2 regions of the Enterococcus montenegrensis genome follow, and region 2 is predicted to be linked to the other one. Evidence: riboswitches for the same ligand, from Rfam matches in the RefSeq annotation. Region 2 holds a riboswitch; the other holds the start of a gene.
The links. A riboswitch is a leader RNA that binds a small molecule or an ion and turns the genes downstream of it on or off. The one in region 2 is predicted to bind thiamine pyrophosphate.
Positions count from the first base shown of each region.

Region 1 (3,437 bases), 990 kb from region 2:
TAATCTAAAAACTTTTGCCCAAATAATTAGTGGTGCATATATCGGGCAACAGGTAACGAAAAATGACTTGCTTAATTTTCCTAAATTGGCAAAATCGATCGTGTTTTTGATGACCTTATTTACGTTGAATATGTTTATTGTCGGTTTTTTAATTCATACTTTTTTCTCAATTGATTTAATTACGGCCTTACTTTCCTGTATGCCCGGAGGAATTATGGATGTGTCTTTGATTAGTATCGATATGGGCGCACAAGCTGAGATAGTCGCAACGATGCAACTGGTGCGATTAGTCGGGATGCTGCTTATTCTTCCATACTGGATTAAGCTGCTGCTTGATCGCTTTCAAAGAAAAGAAGATACTTTAAAATCATCAGAGGCTAAGAAAATTGTCACACAGCTACCTTTTGGTACAAGTGATTTTATTGTCAATGACGGTCTTATTTTGATTATCGCAAGTATTGGAGGATTGATTGGTTTATCCCTTCATATACCGGCGGGGGCGTTAATGTTTTCGTTAATTTTTTCCAGTATTTTGAAAATAATAAAAAATACTGCGCAACTAAACACGAATATTCGCTACATTGCCCAAATTTTTGCTGGGACAATCATCGGCAGTACCTTTACACAAGATAGTTTAAAAGAAATGAGTCGCTTATTTATTCCGGCACTTTTATTATTAGGAAGCTACTTAATGATAAATGTATTGTTTGGTTACCTTGTATCTAAAAAAGGAATTTTAGATTTAAAGTCAGCATTATTTGCTTCTTCTCCAGCTGGGGCGACAGATATTTCCTTAATTGCGGGGGAATTAGGTGGCGACATGCCTAAAATTGCGGGTATTCAAATTTGTCGCACCTTGTACACCATCATCGTTTTACCCAATATTGTTCGCTGGCTTACGTAACACCTGAAATTAGCACGATGGAAATGTGCCGTGTAAAATTTTTTTGGTTCACTGTTTGGAGGGGAATAAAATCGCATTTAAGTACTTTCTACCAAAAAACTTGACCAATCTATTTTTCTTTGTTAATTTAAGTGCAACCGAATATGTGGGGAGCTGTAATGGCTGAGAGGAAGTTCGACTTCGACCCGTTAACCTGATTCAGATAATGCTGACGTAGGTAAGGAGTTTATTTTGGTGTGCAAAGTAGGTCATCACGGACTTTTGTACAGTTGAATAATATAACTTTTGTCTCAGTATCGTCTTATGATACTGAGATTTTTTTGTTCTCAAAGACTAGAGTTTGAATAAAGAGCAAAAAGTTTGCTAGTGGCTGTTTTATTGAATCAAATCTTTAAAAGAAATTCATTTAGCTCATGCAGTTCACGTATCGGTAAAAAATAATGGAGTGTGAAAAAAATGGACGCAAGTATCGCAATTCAAGTTTTACCAAAAGTAGAAAGTAAAAAAGAAGTCATCGCTATTGTAGATGAAGTCATCGACTACATCAAAAGTACAGGGTATACCTATCAAGTGGGCGCTTTTGAAACAAGCGTTGAAGGAGATTATGAAGGTTTGATGGAGCTAGTGAAACAATGTCAATTAATTGCTGTTAAAGCGGGAGCGCCAAGTGTTTCTGCCTACGTAAAAATTGCGTATACGCCAAAAGGAGATGGGCTGACCATTGCCGAAAAAACGGATAAACACCAACATTAATTTAATCCCCGTTGCCACTATACTAATGATTTTAGCAGTGTGGCAGTTTGTCACAGTAAAAAATATTGTTCCAGCATTTATGTTACCCAGTCCTAAAGCGGTACTGCAAGCTTTACTAACAGACTGGCCTCAGCTAGCGGCAAATGCGAAAGTTACGTTGTTAGAAGCCATCTTAGGACTTTTAGCTGGTGTTTTACTCGGTTTTGTTTTGGCAGTTATTATGGATCACATCCATTGGTTGAAACAAGCGATTTATCCTTTACTAGTTTTAAGTCAAACAATTCCAACGGTTGCTTTAGCTCCCTTATTGATTATTTGGTTGGGATTTGGGATATTGCCAAAAGTTGTGTTGATTATTTTGACGATCTTTTTTCCGGTAGCGTTAAGTTTGTTAAATGGCTTTGCAGCCATTGATCCGGATGAAATTTTATTATTGCAATCGATGGGGGCGAAATCTTACCAGATTTTTTGGCATATTAAGTTGCCCGCTAGTTTAGGTTCATTTTTTGCCGCATTAAAAATTGCAGTCACGTATGCCTTAATCGGAGCTGTGGTATCAGAATGGCTAGGCGGTTTTGAAGGTCTAGGGGTGTACATGACCCGCGTGAGAAAATCTTATAGTTTTGACAAAATGTTTGCCGTGATTTTTCTCATTTCAGCTTTAAGTCTACTACTTTTAGGAGCTGTTTTAGTGTTAGAAAAAATTTCGATGCCATGGAAGAAGGAGCAAAAATGAAAAAATTAATCAGTGGTATTTTATTGGTTACAACATTAATAACATTAGGTGCTTGTCACAGTGGACAAGCAAGTAAAAAAGAAACAAAACTAGAAAAAGTGACGTTTGTTTTAGACTGGACCCCAAACACCAATCATACCGGCTTATATGTCGCCAAAGAAAAAGGCTATTTTAAAGAGGCTGGCTTAGATGTTTCCATCGTCCAACCTTCTGATGGAGACGCTAGTATGATTGTCGCTAGTAACAAAGCACAATTTGGTATCTCTGCCCAAGATTCTTTGGCCGCAGATTATGTTTCCGCGAAACCTTTACCAATCACAACGGTAGCTACAATTTTGCAGCACAATACATCAGGTATCGTTTCGCGAAAAGGTGAAGGGATAAATCATCCCAAAGGTTTGGAGAAAAAAACCTACGCGACGTGGGATTCACCAATTGAAAAAGCTATGATCAAAGATGTCATGGCAAAAGATAATGGTGGCGATTTTAATAAAGTAAAATTAATTCCGAATACAATTGTTGATGAGCCTCTCGCTTTGAAAGAAAAACAAGCCGACGCCATTTGGATCTTTTATGGTTGGGGAGGCATTAAAGCGGGAGTTGATAATGTAGCAATTGATTATTTTAACTTCAAAGATATAAATCCTGTATTTGATTACTATACACCAGTTATTTTTGCGAACGACACGTTTTTAAAAGAAAACCCCAAAACAGCTAAAAAATTCTTAGCCGCCGCTAGCAAAGGTTACGAAGATGCTATCAAAGACCCGCAGGCCGCCGCAGATATTTTATGTAAAGAAGTTCCAGAGTTAGATAAGAATTTAGTTCAAAAAAGTCAAGCTTGGATCAGTCAGCAATATAAGGCAGAGGCCAAATCATGGGGATATATCGAGCCTAAACGGTGGAATGCCTTTTATGATTGGTTATCAGAAAATAAATTAGTTGCTAAAAAAATACCGGAAAATACTGGTTTTACCAATGCGTATTTAAGTGAGTGATGACAGTGGGACTAACAGTTGAGCGGATAAATAAAAGTTACGGGAA
Region 1 is NZ_CP120467.1:752,024-755,460, forward strand. It holds gene P3T75_RS03590 (AbrB family transcriptional regulator) at 1-904, shown strand, start outside; TPP riboswitch at 1,041-1,141, shown strand; gene P3T75_RS03595 (thiamine-binding protein) at 1,361-1,657, shown strand; gene P3T75_RS03600 (ABC transporter permease) at 1,683-2,393, shown strand; gene P3T75_RS03605 (ABC transporter substrate-binding protein) at 2,372-3,391, shown strand; gene P3T75_RS03610 (ABC transporter ATP-binding protein) at 3,391-3,437, shown strand, end outside.
Region 1: linked by a shared signal. The riboswitch ahead of P3T75_RS03595 (thiamine-binding protein) and the one ahead of thiT (energy-coupled thiamine transporter ThiT) in region 2 are both predicted to bind thiamine pyrophosphate.

Region 2 (3,437 bases):
CGTCTTAACTTTGGATTTACATGCGGCTCAAATCCAAGGATTCTTTGATATTCCAGTGGATCACTTAATGGGCGCACCATTAATTGCCAATTATTTCTTAGAAAAAGGAATTTCAGGGGATGATGTTGTTGTCGTTTCTCCTGACCACGGTGGCGTAACACGGGCGCGTAAATTGGCTGAATTTTTAAAAGCACCAATTGCTATCATCGACAAACGTCGTCCAAAAGCAAACGTGGCTGAAGTTATGAACATTATTGGGCATGTGGAAGGTAAAGTATGTGTGTTAATTGATGATATGATCGACACTGCAGGCACGATTACTCTTGCAGCCAATGCTTTAAAAGAAGCAGGGGCAAAAAGTGTTTATGCATCATGTACCCACCCAGTATTATCTGGCCCGGCAATGCAAAGAATTCAAGATTCAGCGATTGAACGTTGTGTCGTAACAGATTCCATTAACTTGCCTGAAGATCGTCGGATTGAAAAAATTGATGAAATCTCTGTAGGTCCTTTAATGGGAGAAGCAATCAAACGTATTCACGAAAATAAACCCGTTAGTCCGTTGTTTGAAACAAAACAACCAACCAAATAAAGCAACATTTGACTCCTGCCATTTTGGTAGGAGTTTTTTTATAAAGTAAGTATAAATTTCTCAAATGGATTCCTTTGGCTTTTCTTATTTTAACGATCGAATTGTTTTTCTATTTGTTAGTTTAGCAACGTTAGCGCTGCTGTTTTAAAAGTTGCAAACAGTTTTTGCGGCCTGTCTGATTGTGTTGTGGGTAAAAATTAAACGTGGAAAAGAACTTATGCTAAAATTAAATAAAAAGCATAAGGAGCATTTATGAACAGGTATATAAAATTTTTTGGTTTCCTTTTTTTGGCACTAGGACTAGGCGGCTGTCAAAAAGTAGATGAAGCCAAAAACACGATTACAAGCATTGCCCAACAACAAGCAAGCATAGAACAAGCAGATAAAAATAAGACGGAGATCACGACAGCAACAAGCCAAACAAAAGAGGACCCACTAGCTTTTTCACAAGATGATTTGGTTCACAAAGTTTTCAGCGGTAAAGCCCAAAAAAAAGATAATCAAACTGTAGCATTTCAAATGAACTTTAATTTGATGCAAATAAAAGATGCCTTAAATCCCACTGCACCGACGCAAAATAATGTTTTATTAGCCGATGCACAGGGCAATAGCATTATTGGAAATGGGAAATTTGAACAAATCAATCCTCAAACTGTAAAATTAAGTGGCCGCAACTGGACGACTTATGAACAAGCTGCCATTACCATTACGCAAATTAAAAAAGGGCAGTGGCAAGTGACGCTCAATGAATCGGGTCTGCCGTATACTACAGCTACTGTCAGCTATGATAAAGAAAAAACAGCACAAGCATTAAAAGATGCAAGTAATTATGGTCAACGAATGACACCCTATGGATTTGCCAGCACTCAGATTTTCACCGAGCCTGTGAAAACAATCAAAGCAGCAAGTAAAGCTGTGGAAAAAGTCTATTCTTTAAAAGAAGATGAATTAACAGGGGAAGAAAAAACTGTGGATAACCAAGAAACCTTCGTCTTTACTGTGGGTAAACAAATTAACGGCAAAATGGTACAAGAAGTTGTGGTGATACCTGCAACCGGAGAATATTATACGCGGTAAAGCGGCAGTTAATTTTTAGTAGATCTTACTAGCATGACAGCTTTAAGCTGTTCTTTCCACAAATAACATAAAATATGCTATGCTGAGTACGTAAAAAAACAAAATAGAATTCGTTCACAAAGGGGAGCCGTTTGGCTGAGATTGTAAGTCTACTAAACCCTTCGTACCTGTATCGATCATTCGAGCGTAGGAATTGTGACAAGTTTGAAGTGCTACTTCTCCTTTGTCCCGAATAGAAGTTTGCGGCGTTTTTGCCGGTCGTAAACTTTGCGTGACGGTTCTTAAAGGAGGATTTTTTTATGGCAAAAAGACTAGAATTACAAGTATGGGTGGAAGGAACGGTAATTGCTGCAGCGGCAATGGCGCTATCTTTTATTCCGATTCAAACTGCAAATTCGGCCTTTGATCTATCATTGGGGATGGTACCACTTGTTTTATACTCCTACCGGCGGGGCCTTATACCAGGACTAACAGCTGGTTTTGTTTGGGGGCTGTTAAGCATTGTCATTGGGACAGCAATGAAAAATTTTGTTTCAGTACCACAAATAATTTTTGAATATCCCTTTGCTTTTGCATTTGGTGGTTTTGGCGGAATTTTTGCTAAAAAAATCCAGACAGCAGTGGAACACCGGCGTAATACCGCGGTCTTATATGTTGTTTTAGGGGGCGTAGTGGCTGCCTTTGCCCGTTGGTTTTGGCATTTTTGGGCAGGTGTTTTCGTTTGGGGCGCCTACGCACCAGAAGGGATGAACCCTTACTTGTATTCCTTTATCTTAAATGGTGCTTCAGCTTTGGCAAATGCGATTTATGTGGCGGTGGTGTTAGGTATTTTGGTGAAAGTAGCACCACAACTGTTTATTCCAAAACGCAGCCATTTCATTTCAGCGGCGAAATCAAAATAAAAAATAAGGCTTGTGGCAAAAGATTTGTCGCAGGCCTTATTTTAATAAAGGTATTATCAGTAAAATATTTAGTGATTGCTGAAAGATCTGGCGATAACTAGCAGATCTGTTGTAACGTAAGTACCAAATTGGTTTTTGCAGTCAATGGTGTGGGTGGTTTAATTTGGCATTAACAATAAATCGTTGTCTTCATGTTTTAAGTACCAATTTCGTTCTGCTTTACTGTAAATTAAAGTAGCCACCAGCATTTCTGGTTTATCATAGCCGAAAGTGACGCTTTGGCGTAAGCCGCTTTCTTCAACTAAATAAATCGGAATGTGAAATTCTTTATTAACGACTTCACTGCTTTTTAGACAGAAGATAACTCCTTCTTGAAAGAGTCCCTTCATTTCTTTTAAAAGATTTAAATCAAGTTTTTCCACAGGGGTTGCTTTTCTGAAAAAACTGCGACGATCATTTAATTTTCCTAATGCAACGCGGGTAATTTTGTCAGCTAAAATACGATAAAATTCGTCTAAATAGCGATAGTAAATTCGCGTTAGGCCATCTTTTAAATCAAAGAAGACAAAATTGTTTTGCAACTTATAAAAAAACGGTGAATGAAGATGCGTTTTCATGTGGCCAAAATATAACAGCTCAGAAATTTCTAGCGGCGTTAATTCTTTTAGCATGGCTGCATCGCTAAAATCAATCCACTTTAAATCTTCGGTAATGCGCCCTTTGCGTACTTCGTCAAAAAAGCGATCAACACTTTCGTTGCCTCGAATAATCTTCATACCGGTATGTGCTTCAAATTCACCGTAGTTTGAGGAAGGATCTAATAAAAGTAAATTACTAGGATAATGCACAATGCCATGAACAAAATC
Region 2 is NZ_CP120467.1:2,587,169-2,590,605, reverse strand. It holds gene P3T75_RS12480 (ribose-phosphate diphosphokinase) at 1-592, shown strand, start outside; gene P3T75_RS12475 (hypothetical protein) at 881-1,669, shown strand; TPP riboswitch at 1,780-1,879, shown strand; gene thiT (energy-coupled thiamine transporter ThiT) at 1,969-2,571, shown strand; gene P3T75_RS12465 (hypothetical protein) at 2,730-3,437, opposite strand, start outside.